DNA from 3 places in the Thermoanaerobacterium sp. PSU-2 genome. Region 1 is predicted to be linked to each of the others. Evidence: riboswitches for the same ligand, from Rfam matches in the RefSeq annotation. Region 1 holds a riboswitch; each other region holds the start of a gene.

Evidence for each region. A riboswitch is a leader RNA that binds a small molecule or an ion and turns the genes downstream of it on or off. The one in region 1 is predicted to bind thiamine pyrophosphate.
Region 2: linked by a shared signal. The riboswitch ahead of thiC (phosphomethylpyrimidine synthase ThiC) and the one ahead of thiT (energy-coupled thiamine transporter ThiT) in region 1 are both predicted to bind thiamine pyrophosphate.
Region 3: linked by a shared signal. The riboswitch ahead of thiD (bifunctional hydroxymethylpyrimidine kinase/phosphomethylpyrimidine kinase) and the one ahead of thiT (energy-coupled thiamine transporter ThiT) in region 1 are both predicted to bind thiamine pyrophosphate.

What each region holds. Positions count from the first base shown of each region.
Region 1 covers NZ_MSQD01000005.1:49,292-55,022, forward strand. Annotated here, with positions in the region: gene BVF91_RS05250 (ferritin-like domain-containing protein) at 1-64, opposite strand, end outside; gene BVF91_RS05255 (CBO0543 family protein) at 193-630, shown strand; gene BVF91_RS05260 (phosphatase PAP2 family protein) at 620-1,162, opposite strand; gene BVF91_RS05265 (MGDG synthase family glycosyltransferase) at 1,176-2,291, opposite strand; gene thiT (energy-coupled thiamine transporter ThiT) at 2,493-3,131, opposite strand; TPP riboswitch at 3,189-3,287, opposite strand; gene BVF91_RS05275 (methylated-DNA--[protein]-cysteine S-methyltransferase) at 3,324-3,791, opposite strand; gene BVF91_RS05280 (hypothetical protein) at 3,814-4,062, opposite strand; gene BVF91_RS05285 (hypothetical protein) at 4,204-4,515, shown strand; gene BVF91_RS05290 (aldo/keto reductase) at 4,559-5,698, opposite strand.
Region 2 covers NZ_MSQD01000009.1:119,713-125,443, reverse strand. Annotated here, with positions in the region: gene asrB (anaerobic sulfite reductase subunit AsrB) at 1-686, shown strand, start outside; gene asrC (sulfite reductase subunit C) at 704-1,720, shown strand; TPP riboswitch at 1,797-1,896, shown strand; gene thiC (phosphomethylpyrimidine synthase ThiC) at 2,009-3,313, shown strand; gene thiW (energy coupling factor transporter S component ThiW) at 3,341-3,823, shown strand; gene encB (encapsulin nanocompartment ferritin-likeEncB family encapsulin nanocompartment ferritin-like cargo protein cargo protein) at 3,913-4,215, shown strand; gene BVF91_RS08675 (Uma2 family endonuclease) at 4,425-4,997, shown strand; gene BVF91_RS08670 (GntR family transcriptional regulator) at 5,348-5,731, shown strand, end outside.
Region 3 covers NZ_MSQD01000013.1:9,298-15,028, reverse strand. Annotated here, with positions in the region: gene BVF91_RS10240 (acetamidase/formamidase family protein) at 1-88, opposite strand, end outside; gene BVF91_RS10235 (4Fe-4S binding protein) at 587-1,681, shown strand; gene BVF91_RS10230 (ABC transporter ATP-binding protein) at 1,770-3,503, shown strand; TPP riboswitch at 3,554-3,669, shown strand; gene thiD (bifunctional hydroxymethylpyrimidine kinase/phosphomethylpyrimidine kinase) at 3,737-4,546, shown strand; gene cytX (putative hydroxymethylpyrimidine transporter CytX) at 4,536-5,717, shown strand; gene thiM (hydroxyethylthiazole kinase) at 5,710-5,731, shown strand, end outside.

The DNA.
Region 1 (5,731 bases):
TATCTATAGCAAGCCTTGCAACTTCTAAATCAGTCAAATATTTTTTCTCAATATTGTTTAACATAACAACACCTCCCGAAAATTATTATCTTCTACTAATCATTTTATCATTACAAAATTTTCTAGTCAATTGGCTTTTAAAAACTTTAATAATTTGTTTTTGTAAAAGCCAAAATAATTCAAGGTGATGTTATGTGGTACATAATTTTTTCAATTTTTACGGTAATTATATCGCTTTTTTTGATAGATAGAAAAAAGTTAAAAGTGCTGATACCTGCTTATCTGCTTTCATCTGTGATAGGTTTCTCTTTGGATGTGATATTTGACTTTACTTTGAAATGCTATTATTACACTGATGCACATATTCCAAACGGTGTTCTATCGTTCCTGATGGAAACATTTATAGGACCACCTTATGGCATGATTTTTATACAATACATGCCAAAAGGAAAAATACGCTACATCATATACATGGCTGCATGGATATTGTTTCTGACTGCCGTTGAAGCAGTATTTCACATAAATGGGCTTCTTATTTACAACAGATGGAATTATTTCTTTTCAGTCATAACGTACATCTTCACATTGTTAGCTATAACTGCTCAATATAAATACTTGTTTAAAGAATAGGCAGCATCAAACCATACATATGTGTTATATATGAAAATAAGATACCAACCGTAGAGCCTATTATGACATCTGAAGGATAGTGCAGCCCCATGTAAATCCTCGAAAGACTCACTAAAATAGCCAGACTGACTAAAACAATCGTCAAATCAGGAAAGAAGAATGAAAAAGAAACTGCCAAAGAAAATATAGCCGTGGCATGACCTGACGGGAAGGAATAATCTCTAAGCAAATATTTGAATGTATTAGCTTCAGGCAAAACCATGTAAGGCCTTGGCCTCGTGCATATTCTCTTTAAAATCTGCACAACCAAGTGGCTACTTGTCAAAGTAGTAAGGGCTTGAATGGCAGAAAGCTTAACGCTGTTTTTCCCAAACAAAATCAATAACAAACAAGATAAAATCGTAAAATACGGTCCTCCTATATGAGTTATTTTAGGCATGATCTTATCAAGAGTTTTGCACTTTATCCTTTCATTTAAAAGGAAAAATACATTTCTGTCCTCCGCAATAATCAATTTCTTCACTCCCGACACAAATGAAACCTCCTTACACCTTCAAAGCATCATTCTTTATATGATTTATTACTACGCTGCACACCTTGTCTGCTGAATTGTATATGCCGATTTCCTCCATACGCTCCTTCATCTCATCTATCTTTTTCTTATCAGACAAAAGATCCAATATCTTTTTATCTAATTTTTCTATGTCTTTAATTCTCAAGGCAATCCTCTTTTTAAGCAAAAATTCGAGATTTCTCTCTTCTTGTCCCGGTATGGGATCAAAAATTATCATAGGCAATTTCTTAATTATGGCTTCGGTGACAGTAAGACCACCGCTTTTAGTTACTAAGACATCAGCAGCCTCCATAAATTCATGCACGTTGTTTACATGACCATACACAAATACATTATCGTCTGATATCTCCTCTATTTTAGCCTTTAAATTCTTATTAAATCCGCATATTACAGCAATCTGCAAATCTTTATGCCTCTGTATAACATTGACGGCTTTTTTTATGTTTCCGAGTCCAAGTCCACCGCCCATCACCATCACTAATGGCCTGTCTACCTCAAAACCTAAATTTCGTCTCATCTCGTTTTTATCTTTTTTGATGTAAAATTCTTCATCAATAGGTATACCTGTCACATTTATCTTGTCATCAGAAACACCCATTAAGTTCATCTGGTTTTTCATCTCTTGTGAACCGACAAAATACCCATCTATCTGGTGATGTATCCAATACGCATGGACATCGTAATCAGTCAATATGGCAAATATTGGAATATTGAGATCTCTCTTTATATGAGACAGAATAGAACAAGAAAACGGATGGGTGCATATTACAGCGTTAGGCTTTAAGTTTAATACGTAATCTTTTATAAATGTATAAACAGATATGCCTACCAGCTTATTTATGCGCCTTTCTATCTTGTCCCTTTCCATCTCATAGAGATAACCCCATAATTCAGGCGTCAATTTTAACGTCTTTAGATAAATCCTCGTCGTTAAGTAAGACAAGCTGGGAAACTTCTCCCCAAGTGGATTTTCAACGAAGGCTTCAATGCCATCTCTTTTTTCGAAGGCTTTTTTTAAAGCCATCGCCGTTCTTTTATGTCCAGTTCCTATATCTTCATAAAGTATTAAAATCTTTATTTTATCCATCAAAAAGACCCTCACAATCACTATATTGATTATCGCATTTAAACATTAAATTTAAATTAAATTTGTATTAAAAATGCGTTAAAATCTATCCATCAATATAGTTTATTTTTATTTGCTATCTAATATTATACCATCAAAATCAATTTATTGTATAAAATTTATAAAAACCCTCTTCCATTAAAAAGAGGGCTTTAATAAATTTTACGCTAAAGCTTTTTTCTTTATCATCTCAATTGCATTTCTAACTTGCGGGATAATAGAAACTGCAAAACAAATCAAGACCTCCACACCCACTAATATACCATTAACAAGAAGCGAGTAGACGACAGGATTCATGCCTTTTGGCGCGTAGCTGGCAAAGAAGAAGACACCTGATAGAAAGTGTGAGAAAAATCTGCCAAAACCGCCAACCAAAACACCAATGCTTAAGTTTTTCTTGAAAAATCCTGCAAGTCCTAAGGCGCCAAACGCCAATGGATAATCTAAGAGAAGCTGTATCCAATGCACAACATAAGGGTCTTGTATTAGCTGAAGCATTCCATAAGCCATTCCCACCGCTATGCCTGGACCTGCACCGTAATAGTATGCAAAGACAAACAGCGGAAGCATACTGGCTGGCGTTATAGAACCACCTTGAGGCCAATGATAAAACCTTATATACGATAAGACAAATGATATAGCTATTGCCAATCCACCGTACACAAGCATCTTTGCGTTAAATTTCACACTGTTTCTTAAAATGTAAAACAAAAACGCAGCGAATAGAATCGCAATTATGATGGAAAGTGTGGCAGGCTTTATTTTTGTAAAGTCGGAAAAAATGCTTACAATGTAGGACATAAAAATAACCTCCTTTTGAGGCTATGTACCGCTTAAAACAAAAAAACCGCACACCGATGCGGTCTTTTGCCGCATTCCCTTCGTAGGTATTAACCCAATCAGGTTCTAGGGGTTTGGCATCTGCCATCTCAGCTAAAAGCACCCCCAGCGGACATAGTCTATTGATTAATTTATTATCTAATTATAATAAAATTACTTTTTAAATGCAATACCTTCATGTTGCAGCAGTAATGATTTGACATTAAGTCCTCCTGCAAAGCCTTTTAGTGTCATATCGGAGCCGATGACCCTATGACACGGTATGATAATCGGAATAGGATTTTTATTGAGGGCATTTCCTACAGCCCTTGACGCATTTGGCTTTCCTACTCTCCTTGCGATTTCACCGTATGTAGCATAAAAGCCATAGGGGATCTTCATAAGCTCTCGCCAAACAGATTTTTGAAAGTCTGTCCCTTCTAAATCTAACTTTACGCTAAATTCTTTCAAGCGACCCTTAAAGTACAATCTAAGCTGTTCTTTGCAATCTGCAATAAACGAGTTTGTACCCCTTAAACATTGCAGATGTTCTTCATTAGGAAAATCTATCCTCGCTATACCATTTTCGCTTGAATATATTCTTAGCGTTCCAATGGGTGTATCTAAGTCGTCCCACACCATATTACCACATCCTGATATTTTGTTATTTGACGACAATTTCTTCTTCGACTTCATCTTCAACTTCAAAATCTCCATTAGATTCGTAAGAAGACTCGCTTGATTCTAACTTGCCTGAAGCTGCTATTTTTGCTAAGCTTTTCTCTATTGAATCAATCTTTTTCATCTTTTTTAATGTATAAACTATGTAAAATACCAAAAAAATGACTGATACAATCGGTGTAGCTAAAGCCACAAAATACTGCAAAAATAGCATAAATCCACTTTGAACCATCCTTGACACTCCCTTCTAAATAAGATATTCACTATTTATTATTTCACAAGTAAACTATCAAAGCAAGTATTATAAAAAATATTATACGTTGCTTTTTTGTTCAACAAATTTTAAAATGAAATCAAGAAGGGGTGTAATAAGATGAATTGGCTAGGTATTGTATTAGTAATTGCCGGTGTCGTTTATTTGATGTATTCCATATTAAATAAAGATAAAGTCACTTATTATACGAGAAAGGCAAAAATAAGGCTTTTAAAATCAGATGAATTCTTAAAGTTGCAGCTTAAGTTTTCCATATTAAATTCCATATACCTTATAATCTTTGGGATACTTATAATGGTACTTAATTTAAATAGTATATTTATCGTGGCATCAGGTGTTATATTTTACTTCATAAACTTCTTACTATTTTTAGAAGCCAAGAAAAAGGGATATGTTGACTACCAAAAGTAAAGCCATATTGGTGAAACTTAAGTTTCATCAATATGGCTTATTTTTAAACAGCCTCTTTAAAGTATCTTCTTACATCCTTTAAATATTCAATTATCGTCAAGTGCTGAGGGCATTTCGTCTCGCACTCTCCACATTCTATGCAAGAGCTTGCTTTTCCTTCATTTAAGTTATTATAATTTCTAAGTGCTTCATCGTAGTTGTTGTACATGTGGGCTTCATTGTATATGGCAAAGTTCTTAGGTATGTTTACGCCATTGGGACATGGCATGCAGTAGTTACAAGCAGTGCATCCTACAGGCGAAAGCCTTTCATAAGTTTCTCTGACTTTATCTACAAGTTTTACCTCGTCCTCGGTTAAGCCATTTGCTTTTGATCTTGAGGCACTTTCTATATTTTGTTTCACTTGTTCCATCGTGCTCATTCCACTTAATACAAGCGAAACCTCTGGATGATTCCACACCCATTGCAGAGCCCATTCTGCAGGTGTCCTTTTTACACTTGCACTGTTCCAAAGCTCTTTGATAGCCTCTGGCGGATCTCCAGCAAGCTTACCTCCTCTTATTGGTTCCATTACAATAACGGCTAATCCTTTTGACGCAGCATACTTAAGCCCTTTTAAGCCCGCTTGATTGTTTATATCCATGTAGTTGTACTGTATCTGACAAAAATCCCATTTATCGTAATCATCGATTATGCCTTTAAAAACGTTGTATTCGTCATGGAAAGAAAAACCTATGAATTTGACTTTGCCTTCTTTCTTGACCTTTTCCATCCAGCTAAACACATCAAGTCTTTTGTACTTCTCCCATCTCTCTTTATCCAATGCGTGTAGAAGGTAAAAATCTATGTAGTCAACGTCCAGTTTTTTTAGTTGTTCATTCAGGTATTTATCCATATCTTCTTTTTCATTAACAAGCCATGACGGAAGTTTTGTAGCTAAATACGTCTTTTCTCTGTATCCGTCTTTCAAAGCTTTGCCTACCACAATCTCACTTTGCCCATTGTGGTACGGATATGCAGTATCAACGTAGTTAACGCCATTATCTATAGCATATCTTATCATCTTTATAGCTTCTTCTTCATCGATCTTGCTGTTGTCTCCGCCTATTGTAGGCAATCTCATTGCGCCAAAACCCAATGCTGAAACCTTAACACCTGTATTGCCAAATTCTCTATACTGCATACAACCCCTCCGTATCTTAAAATTTAAATTTCT
Region 2 (5,731 bases), on a different contig from region 1:
ATGGGCAGTTCTTTCAGATTTCCATTCCAAAGATAGGTGAAGCACCTATATCGATAAGCGCTATGGGTGACAATTGGATGGAATTTACTATAAGAAAAGTAGGAAAAGTAACAAATGAGATATTTAACTTATCTCCTGGCGATAAGATATTCATGAGAGGACCTTATGGTAATTCATTCCCTGTTAACAAATATAAAGGAAAAGACTTAGTTGTTATAGCTGGTGGTACAGGTGTATCGCCTGTTAGAAGCTTACTTAAGTATTTTTATGATAATTCGGAAGAAATAAAATCACTACACTTTATAGCAGGTTTTAAAGATGAAAATAGCGTCTTGTTTAAAGACGATTTAAATAATTTTAAGACAAAATTTAACACCATATATACTCTTGATAAGAAAAAAGTCGATGGATTTGAAGTTGGCTTGGTTACAGAGCATATAAGTAAAATACCATTTGATAGCTTTGGTGATTACAATGTCATTGTCGTTGGTCCGCCAGTGATGATGCATTTTACAGCATTAGAATTATTGAAAAATGGGGTACCAGAAGATAAAATTTGGGTTTCCTTTGAGAGAAAGATGTCTTGCGGAATTGGAAAATGTGGTCACTGCAAGATAAACGAGACGTATGTTTGCCTCGAAGGTCCTGTTTTTAACTACACAAAAGCGAAGGATTTACTTGATTAAATGTGGAGGTGTATGTAATGAACTATGATATAGATGTAAAAAAAGTCCGCAGAAATTGTTACAGGCAATCGAAAGTCCGCGGTGAATTCATGCTGCAGATGCGCGTTCCAGGCGGTGTAATGGATGCTAAATATCTGTCATATGTAGAGCATATTGCAAAAACATGGGGAAATGGACAATTTCATCTTGGCGTTAGACAAACTTTATCAATACCTGGAATAAAGTATGAATATATCGATGAAGTCAATAAGTATATAAAGACGTTTATTAAAGAGATAGAAGTAGACCTTTGTGGTGTTGACATGGAAGTAGATGACAATGGATATCCAACGATAGGTTCTAGAAACATTATGGCTTGCATAGGAAATAAACATTGCATAAAGGCAAATATAGACACAACATCACTTGCAAGAAAAATTGAAAAAATCATCTTTCCAAGTGATTATCATATAAAAGTAAGCATAGCCGGATGTCCTAATGACTGTGCAAAGGCTCATTTCAACGATTTTGGAATTATAGGCATTACAAAAACAGAATATGATTACGATCGCTGTATAGGATGTAAGAAATGTATCGAGGCTTGTAAACAACATGCTACAGGTGTTTTATACATGGTAAATGGAAAAATCGAGAAAGATTCGTGCTGCTGTGTTGGCTGTGGTGAGTGTGCACTTGTATGTCCTACAGGCGCTTGGTCTAGAAATCCTAAGAAATTCTACAGAGTCCTCATTGGTGGTAGAACCGGAAAACAGACACCTCGCATGGGAAAGATTTTCTTAAATTGGGTAACAGAAGATGTAGTGCTGGGCATACTTAAAAATTGGCAAGATTTCTCTGCGGAAGTATTGAATCATAAACCAGTATATCTCCATGGAGGTCACTTGATAGACAGGGCTGGATACAATAAATTTAAAGAGCTTATATTAAAGGGTGTAGAATTAAACCCTGAAGCTATGGTTGCAGATAGAATATTTTGGACAGAAACTGAATACAGGTCAAATATAAACGTTAAGCCTGTTTGTGATATTAAATAATTAGATTTTTAATCCCGATTACCTTTACAATTTTAGGGTTTTAAAGTATAATTAGATTAAATTTAATACTTGTGAAATTAGTTTGCGGGGGAACCATTTTGGTTGAGAAGGTAAAACCTGACCCTTAGAACCTGATGTAGTTAATACTACCGTAGGGAAGCAAGCTTTCGATTATAAAGCTTTACCATGCGGTAAGGCTTTTTTTATTCAATATTTTCGAATATAACCTTCTTCCTCCCTTCATTTTACAAGTATCAAAACAAAATGATTTATGAAAGGATGACTGCGATGAATTACACTACACAATTAGATGCGGCAAAAAAAGGAATTATTACAGAAGAGATGAATGTTGTGGCAGCAAAAGAAGACATTGAAGTGGATTTATTGCTGAGCAAAGTAGCTTCTGGTGAAGTAGTCATACCAGCAAATAAAAACCATGAAGCACTTAGTCCAGAAGGCGTAGGGACAGGGCTTAGAACAAAAATAAACGTAAACTTAGGTGTATCAAGGGACTGCAACAATGTGGATGCAGAATTAGAAAAGGCAAAAAAGGCGATAGAAATGAAAGCAGAGTCTATCATGGATTTAAGTTCATATGGCAAAACTTTTGAATTTAGAAACAGATTGATAGGTATTTCTACAGCCATGATAGGTACTGTTCCAGTATATGATGCTGTAGGATATTATGACAAAGATTTAAAAGACATTACACCTTCAGAATTTATAAAGATCGTCGAAAGGCATGCACAAGACGGTGTTGATTTTATGACTATCCATGCAGGCATCAACAGAGAGACGGCGGAAATTTTCAAAAGAAATGAAAGACTTCTAAATATCGTTTCTCGCGGAGGCTCTTTGTTATATACGTGGATGGAATTAAATGATAAGGAAAATCCTTTTTATGAGTATTTTGATGATATTCTTGACATATGTGCTGAGTACGATGCAACGATAAGCCTTGGCGATGCATTGAGGCCAGGCTGCATAAATGATTCCACAGATGCATGCCAAATAAAAGAGCTTATAACCCTTGGAGAATTAGCGAAAAGAGCTTATGAAAAGAATGTTCAAGTGATTATTGAGGGACCTGGTCATATGAGGCTAAATGAAATCGAAGCAAATGTTTTGTTGGAGAAAAAGCTATGTAATGGTGCGCCGTTTTATGTATTGGGGCCAATCGTAACAGATATTGCACCTGGATATGATCATATTACAAGTGCAATTGGTGGTGCAATTGCTGCAGCAAGTGGAGCGGATTTCTTGTGTTATGTAACACCAGCGGAACATCTGAGACTTCCAACGATTGAAGATATGAAGGAAGGCATCATTGCTTCTAAAATAGCTGCCCATGCAGCAGATCTGGCAAAAGGTATACGCAATGCAGAAAAATGGGATAATGATATGTCTTATGCCAGGAGAAAGCTTGATTGGGATGAAATGTTTAGATTAGCTATAGATCCTGAAAAGGCGAGAAGGTACAGGAGTGAATCTCTACCACATGATAGTGAAACATGTACAATGTGTGGAAATATGTGTGCTGTGAGAAACATGAATAAAGTTATTACAGGAGAAGATATAAGCCTGTTAAAGTAGAATTTTTAAAAATCGGGAGGATTGTAAATGAATATAAAAAAGATTACTTATTCAGCTATGCTGATTGCAATCGGCGTAGTCTTTGCAAATTTTGTATTTTTCCCTGTAGGTGTTTCGAAAACGACCCCTATACAGCATATAATTAATGTCATATCTGCAGTGACACTTGGCCCAGGATATGCAGTACTAATTGCGTTTTCAATATCCATAATCAGAAACATAATGGGCACTGGAACACTATTGGCTTTTCCCGGTAGCATGATTGGCGCTTTATTGGCAGGAATTTTATATAAATTGACAGGGAAAAAGATTTTAGCTGCATTAGGGGAGGTTTTTGGTACAGGGATAATAGGAGGTCTTGTGGCATTTCCAATAGCCAAATACATCATTGGTAAAGATGTGGGAGCATTTTTCTTTGTAACTCCATTTTTAATAAATACAGTGACAGGAAGCATCATAGCCCTTATTTTGCTTGAGGTTTTGGATAAGTCGAAAAAGGTCTATAAATAAAATATGGTAATTCGGTAAATTCCTAATTTTGTGATATAATGAACTTACAATCAAATAATAACAAATAATAATAAAAAGGGGGCTATAGTATGCCTGATTTTGGTACTCCATTTGCTGGACTTGCAAATAAAAACAAAATTACACATGAGGAGCTTATAAGAGCTATACGTTTTATGGTGGCAGCAGAGTATGAGGCGATTCAGTTATACATGCAATTGGCAGAGTCAACAGATAACAAATTAGCAAAAGACGTTTTAGTAGATATTGCAGACGAAGAAAGAGTGCATGCCGGAGAATTTTTGAGACTTTTGAAGGAATTATCTCCAGATGAAGAAAAACTGTATGAAGAAGGAGCAAAAGAAGTAGAAGAGATGATTGAAAAAAATAAATAAACTTTTATACATATATTGATATTTCAATGGAGGCTGTCTTTTTTACATTATGTAAAATGTCACAGCCTTTTTTCCTTATGTATTTACTTGAATATAATAAGCAATAATGTAATAAAAAGCTGATGCAAATGTACCAATTTGTAACAACTTAAAACTATGAAATAAAATATGATGCTTCTAAGTTTTATAAAGGATGGAGGGAAAAAATTATGGCTTTACCTGATGAAAATAAGACGTATACGTATCGCGATTATAAAAAATGGAAAGATGATAGACGCTGGGAGTTAATAAATGGGAATCCATTTCCCATGGCTCCGCCTTCAAGAATACATCAAGAGATCTTAAGAGAGATATTAACTATTTTTTCTGTGTATCTGAAAGATAAATCATGTAAAGTCTATAGTGCTCCGTTTGGAGTGAGACTTCCTAAAGCAAACGAAAATGATGATGACATAGAAACGGTTGTAGAACCTGATATTGTAGTAGTGTGTGATAAGTCGAAATTAGATGATGAAGGGTACAAAGGCGCACCGGACTTAGTTGTAGAGATTGTTTCACCTTCTACAGCCAGAAATGATAAAATTAAAAAATTTAATCTATATGAGATGGCAGGAGTAAAAGAGTACTGGATAGTAGAACCGGATAACAAGATTGTAACTGTTTTTACGTTAGATGACGATAAAAGGTATGGAAGGCCTGGGATATATTCTGATGAAGATAAAATTAAAGTTTCAATTTTTGAAGATCTCATCATTGATCTAAAATCTGTTTTTACATTTTAGTTTAACCATCAAGACACAAGTGAAAACTCTCTTGTGCCTTATTTTTTTAACCTTAATTTTGTTTTATTTTTCCAGAAAAAATTTTTTTAAAACAAGAAGGATTTTTGAAATTTGCGTAGAATATATTATATATAAAAGCAATATATTAATATACTAGTATACAAGTTCAAAAATTTAAAGTGATTTTTACTTGACTCATTACGCTTTATGTCCCCTATGAATTTTTTAAACAGAAGAAAAATTAAATAAAAAAAGAAGGAATTTTAAAAATGATGTCGAATATATAAGAATATGAATATTAATATGCTAGTATACAAGAATACAAGTATTAAAATAGGGGATGTGAAGCGATGGGATTAGAGCTTTTGGAAAACAATACGTATGAGTCAAAAAAAGATTACATTTACAGAATGATTAGAAAGAACATAATCGACATCAATCTAAAGCCTGGAGAGGTTATATCAGAGAATGATATAGCTAATGCATTTGAAACCAGCAGGACGCCTATTAGAGAAGCATTTACGAGGCTGGCAAATGAAGAACTGATTGAAATTTACCCACAAAAAGGCACGTTTGTTTCTTTGATAGATATAAAACGTGCTCAAGAAGCAAAATTCATGAGGGTAAATCTTGAAAAAGAAATCGTGAGACAGGCTTGTAGAGAATTTCCAGATGACATCTTGTTTCAGCTTGAAGCGAATATAAACCAACAAGAATTTTGTGTCATGAAAGAA
Region 3 (5,731 bases), on a different contig from region 1:
TCACCTCCTCTCCATCGTTTACATAAAGTACAGGATCGTTGTGTCTTGAAAAGCTAAAGATGCACTTCTCGTTTGTCAATTCATGCATATTCCAGCATCTCCTTTTTATGTAAATTATGTTTAAGTTCATTATAGCCCTAAATAAGATGTTATTCAATAAAAATATATTTTAATGATTAAAATGTTTTTATAATTCCTAAAATGAGTCTACCAAAGTTTAAAGGTAAAAGTGAGAAAGCATCACGAAACAAACATAATTGAAAACATTGTTGAGGTTTAAAAATTTTTCGCTTAACTTTTTTTATAAAAAATATATAATGTAATTGGGATCAAAATATAAGATCCTCCTCTTTCTTAATTAATTAAATGCAATAACAGCTCTACGAGCTGTTATTGCATTTATAGCAGTTATTCGCAGGCATTGATATGCTTAGTTTTGTTATTATTTTTTAGCTCCAGAAATTGGAATTCAATTGTACAATTTCCTTAATTCAGAGAATGTGCCAAGCTATTTAAAAATATAATTAATATGATATAATGTTTGTAAGCATTGTGGTGGAAATATATAGGAATGGAGGGAAAATACATGGCAAACAAAAAGGATAGATATGTTTTTTTACTAAAAGCTATTTTATGGACTTATATTGTCATGTGCATAATCATAGCCGGATTAAATTATGGGTATGCAAGTAAAGCGCCTAAGAATGTAGCCGATGCAATAAATTCGATTTGGCAATTTTACGAAAACTGGATTAAGACGATATTTATTATTGCAGGCAGCTTTCTCACTATAAACATAATAGGCAAGTCGAAAAGGACAAAGATGAGAAAAGCAAACCTTATTGGTTTAATCATTGCAGCACTTATTGTACATATTATAATGCCACTATTTTTCCACAATGGCGATGTATATTTCTTTTCAATGCCACTTCCATGGACGACAGTGCCGTTGCAGCTTTTATACCATAATTCCTCGTTTTATAAAAGTTATTTTCCCATATGGGGTGTTGCAGGCATTTCAAGTGTATTAATATTCTACGTATTGGTTAGCATAATCGTCTTTATAGGAACTTTATTATACGGTAGAAGATGGCAATGCTCTACAATTTGTCTTTTCAATGGATTCGCTTCAGAAGTTTTTGATCCTGTTTTTCCTCTTTTGGGTAAGAGAAAACATCTAAATCAAAAGGGAATAAAAATATTTTCATTATTGAGATTGTTATTCTTTGCTATATCGCTATTTTTCACTATTTGGTGGATATTATTTTTATCTGGAGCATTTTTAGGTGGTAATTATGATGCGATAAGTAAGATGGAATCGTATAAGTATCTTGCTGGCGAACTTCTTATGGCTATGTTTTTTTGGATTGCATTAACAGGCAGAGGATATTGCTATTATTGTCCATTGGGAACAGTTTTAGGATTGATAAGTAAAGTCGCCGGGCAAAAAATTACTACAAATAATTCAAAATGTATCCAATGCGGACAATGCAACGAATCATGTCCAATGAGTATAGACATAAAAAGTGCAGCATATTACGGTAAAGATGTCTCTGATATAAGGTGCGTAGGGTGCGGCCATTGTGTTGATGCATGTCCTACAAAAACATTATCTTATACAACGAAAGTTTTAAGTGTATTAAAAAAGAAAACTAAAAAATCGTCTATTGTACAAATTTGACAATTATTAGTTGGCATATTAAACTAATGTTAGAGATACATCAATCATTAGCAGTAATTGTTTTGATTTATATTTGGGGGGGATTTTTTTGAGGCTTATAAAAAGATTTGCGTCGTATTACAAGCCACATATATGGCTTTTTATCCTTGACATGGTGTGTGCATTTTTTATATCTGCTTCAGATTTGGTTTTTCCTATGGTTACGAGAAATGTGATAAATAACGTCATACCTAACAAGGATTTTAACCTTATATACAGGTTCGCAATTTTATTAGCTATAATGTACTTCGGAAGGATGATACTTGAATACATAGTAGGATACTATGGCCATGTTTTAGGTGTAAGCATAGAGTACGATATGAGAAAAGATGCTTTTTCACATCTTCAGAAACTTTCTATGAACTATTATGACAACACAAAGACAGGTTATATAATGTCAAGGGTTGTCAATGACTTAAATGAGATAGCAGAAGTAGCACATCATGGTCCAGAGGACCTTTTTTTGTCTATCATAAGGATAATAGGCACATTCATACTTTTGCTTACAATTGATGTGAGGCTGACACTGGTTGTATTTACCATAATACCTTTTATGTTTATATACATGTATATTTACAACAATAAGTTTGAAATTATATGGAAAAATGTCCGCGAAACGCAGGCACAGATGAATGCCACATTAGAAGAAAGCATTACAGGCATAAGGGTCGTCAAATCATTTGTAAGGGAAAAATTTGAGAAACTAAAATTCGATAATAAAAGCTCCATGTATAAAAGTGCCAGGTCAAAAGCGGTTAAGCATATTGGCATATTTGATTCTAGTGTAAATTTTCTTTCTAATATATCAGTTGTGATTACTCTTGCAGCAGGCGGCTACTTTATATCAAAAGGCCTCATAAATACAGGTGACTTGGTGGCATACATAATATACATTAGCCAGTTTTTGCAACCTTTGACTGTTCTTTTGCGGTTTATAGAGCAGTACCAGCAGGGTATGGCTGGCTTTAGGCGGTTTGTGGAGCTTATGGATACAGAGCCAGAGATAGCAGATAAAAAAGATGCGATAGAGTTAAAAGACGTGAAAGGCGATATTGAGTTTGACAATGTCACATTCAGCTACGACAATAAAAGAGAAGTACTGTCAGGAATCAATCTTAAGATAAAACATGGAGAGACAGTGGCAATAGTAGGGCCCTCAGGTGCAGGTAAAACCACACTTCTAAGCCTTATACCGAGGTTTTATGAGATAGATGCAGGCTCCATAAAAATTGACGGTATAGATATAAGGGATGTGAAGCTATCATCGCTTAGAGAAAATATAGGCATTGTCCAGCAAGATGTATTTTTGTTTTCGGGCACGATAAAAGAAAACATCGCGTACGGTAAATTAGATGCTACTGACGAAGAAATAATCAATGCAGCCAAAGCTGCAAATGCCCATGACTTCATAATGGAGCTAAAAGATGGTTATGATACGTATATTGGCGAAAGAGGCGTTAAATTGTCTGGCGGACAAAAGCAGAGAATATCTATTGCAAGGATGTTCTTAAAAAATCCTCCAATACTTATACTTGATGAAGCGACATCATCGCTTGACAATAAAAGTGAATCGATTATTCAGCAGTCTATTGAAAATCTATCGAAAAACAGGACTACTCTCATAATCGCCCACAGATTGGGCACCATTAGAAATGCTAAGCGTATAATAGTGCTTACTGAAAATGGAATAGAAGAGGAAGGTACACATGAGGAGCTTATGAATAGGAAGGGCGTGTACTATAATCTGTACAGCTATCAACAGGAAAATTTGACGATATGGTGAAATATCCTGTACAAGTCAGATAATTTGTGTTAAAATAAAGTAAAAGTAAATATTTTTGTCTGGGGAGCTGGGGTGATAGCCCGGCTGAGAGTTAGCAGCTATTTCTGCTATGACCCATAACCTGATCTGGATAATGCCGGCGTAGGGAGTACAGTGGACTTTAAGTGTGCTTATCCGGCACACTTTTTTCGTTTTGTATTTCCTCAAGGCATACAAAAAAAGGAGGAATCGATGTGAAGAAGTTGCTTACGATTGCAGGCTCTGACAGCATTGGCGGTGCTGGCATAGAGGCAGATTTAAAGACGTTTTGCGCTCTTGGAGTATACGGCATGTGCGTCATTACGGCAGTGACGGCGCAGAATACGGTAGGTGTCTTTGATGTAAGAGAGATGGATGCTGATATCATCAAAAAGCAGATAGATTGCGTATTTGAGGATACGGCGGTAGATGCTGTAAAGATAGGTATGGTATCAAGCCAAGATATCATTGACGCTATTGCATCATCACTTAAAAGATGGAATCCAAAAAACGTCGTGTTAGACCCTGTCATGATATCAAAAAGCGGATATTACCTTCTAAAAGAAGACGCCATAGACGCATTGAAGACAAAGCTTTTGCCTATGGCAGATATCATTACTCCAAATATACCGGAGGCGTGTGAGCTTACTGGAATGAATATTGAGGGAATTGATGACATGAAGGAGGCTGCTAAAAAAATCATCGATATGGGTGTAAAAGCTGTCGTTGTAAAAGGTGGTCATTCTTTAGAAAATGCTACTGATGTATTCTACGATGGAAGTGAATTTTTACTTTTGCCACAGGAGAGGATCGACACCAAAAATACACATGGAACAGGATGCACTTACTCATCTGCAATAGCTTCGTACCTTGGTAGAGGATTAAGCTTGAAAGATGCAGTAATAAACGCAAAAAGTTACATAACAGAGGCTATTAAAAATTCTCTTGAGATAGGTAAAGGTGTAGGACCTGTAGGACATTTAGTAGATCTTTATAAGAAAGCAGGTATTGACTATGAAGATTAAAAACTCAACGCTTTTTTTGATATGGTCAGGTGCGGCCGTATCAATTGCAGAGGTTTTTACTGGTTCGTACTTTGCACCATTAGGCTTAACTAAAGGGATTTTAAGCATATTGTTAGGTCACATCATTGGCACTCTGTTTTTTGCTTTAGGAGGGCTTATGTCCTTTAGAGTTAAGAAACCTGCGATAGAGTCCACAAAAGGTGTCCTGGGCGAGAAAGGCATGGTATTTATAGGGCTTTTAAATGTGCTTCAATTGGTTGGCTGGACGGCTGTAATGATAATACAGTCTGCAAAGGCTTTCAACGGTGCTATAGGCATGTCTACTGCTATTGGAATTTTTGTCGTTGGCATATCTGTTTTATTGTGGACATTATTCTTTGACAATGAAGCTTACTGGATAAACGATATTGCTGTTGTGCTTTTATTTATCTTGACTATATTTGTTGTATTGTATTTGAAGGCGGGAAAGGTTGGATATGTAGCCGGAGACATGAGCTTCAGCGGTGCAGTGGAACTTGCCGTTGCTATGCCTGTATCATGGCTTCCACTGGTAGGAGATTACACTATAAATGCTAAGGATGGAAAGTCCAGTTTTATATATACATTCGCAGGATATTTCATAGCAAGCTGCTTCATGTATTTTATAGGGCTTTATGTGGCTTTGAAAACAGGCGGGAAAGACATAATCTCATATTTTGCATCAATAAAAACGGGAATTGTACCGCTTCTTATTATACTTTTGTCGACGGTTACAACGACTTTTATGGATGTGTATTCCGCTGCCATTTCAACACTTTCTATTGTAAAAGCTAAATTAAGCAGAAAAAGTCTGCTTATTATATATTCCATTGTGGGGCTTATTGCCGCATATTTGTTCCCAATGGATAATTACCAAAACTTTTTGTACGCCATAGGAAGTGTATTTATTCCAGCATATACGGTTGTATTTGAAGATTTCTTTTTGATGAGAAGCAAAAGCCATAGCTTCTTAAACGTGCCTGCCACGATTTCTTTTGCGGTAGGTACGATATTCTACAATTATCTTACGTATTTTGGTACAAATCTATCAAAATGGTTTATAACGCCCACAATAGGTACGATTATTTTGACTGCTGTAATCTATCCAATTATGAAATCTTTAAATAAGAGAGAGGAGAAAATTTATGGTTGAAGAAGCAATAAAAG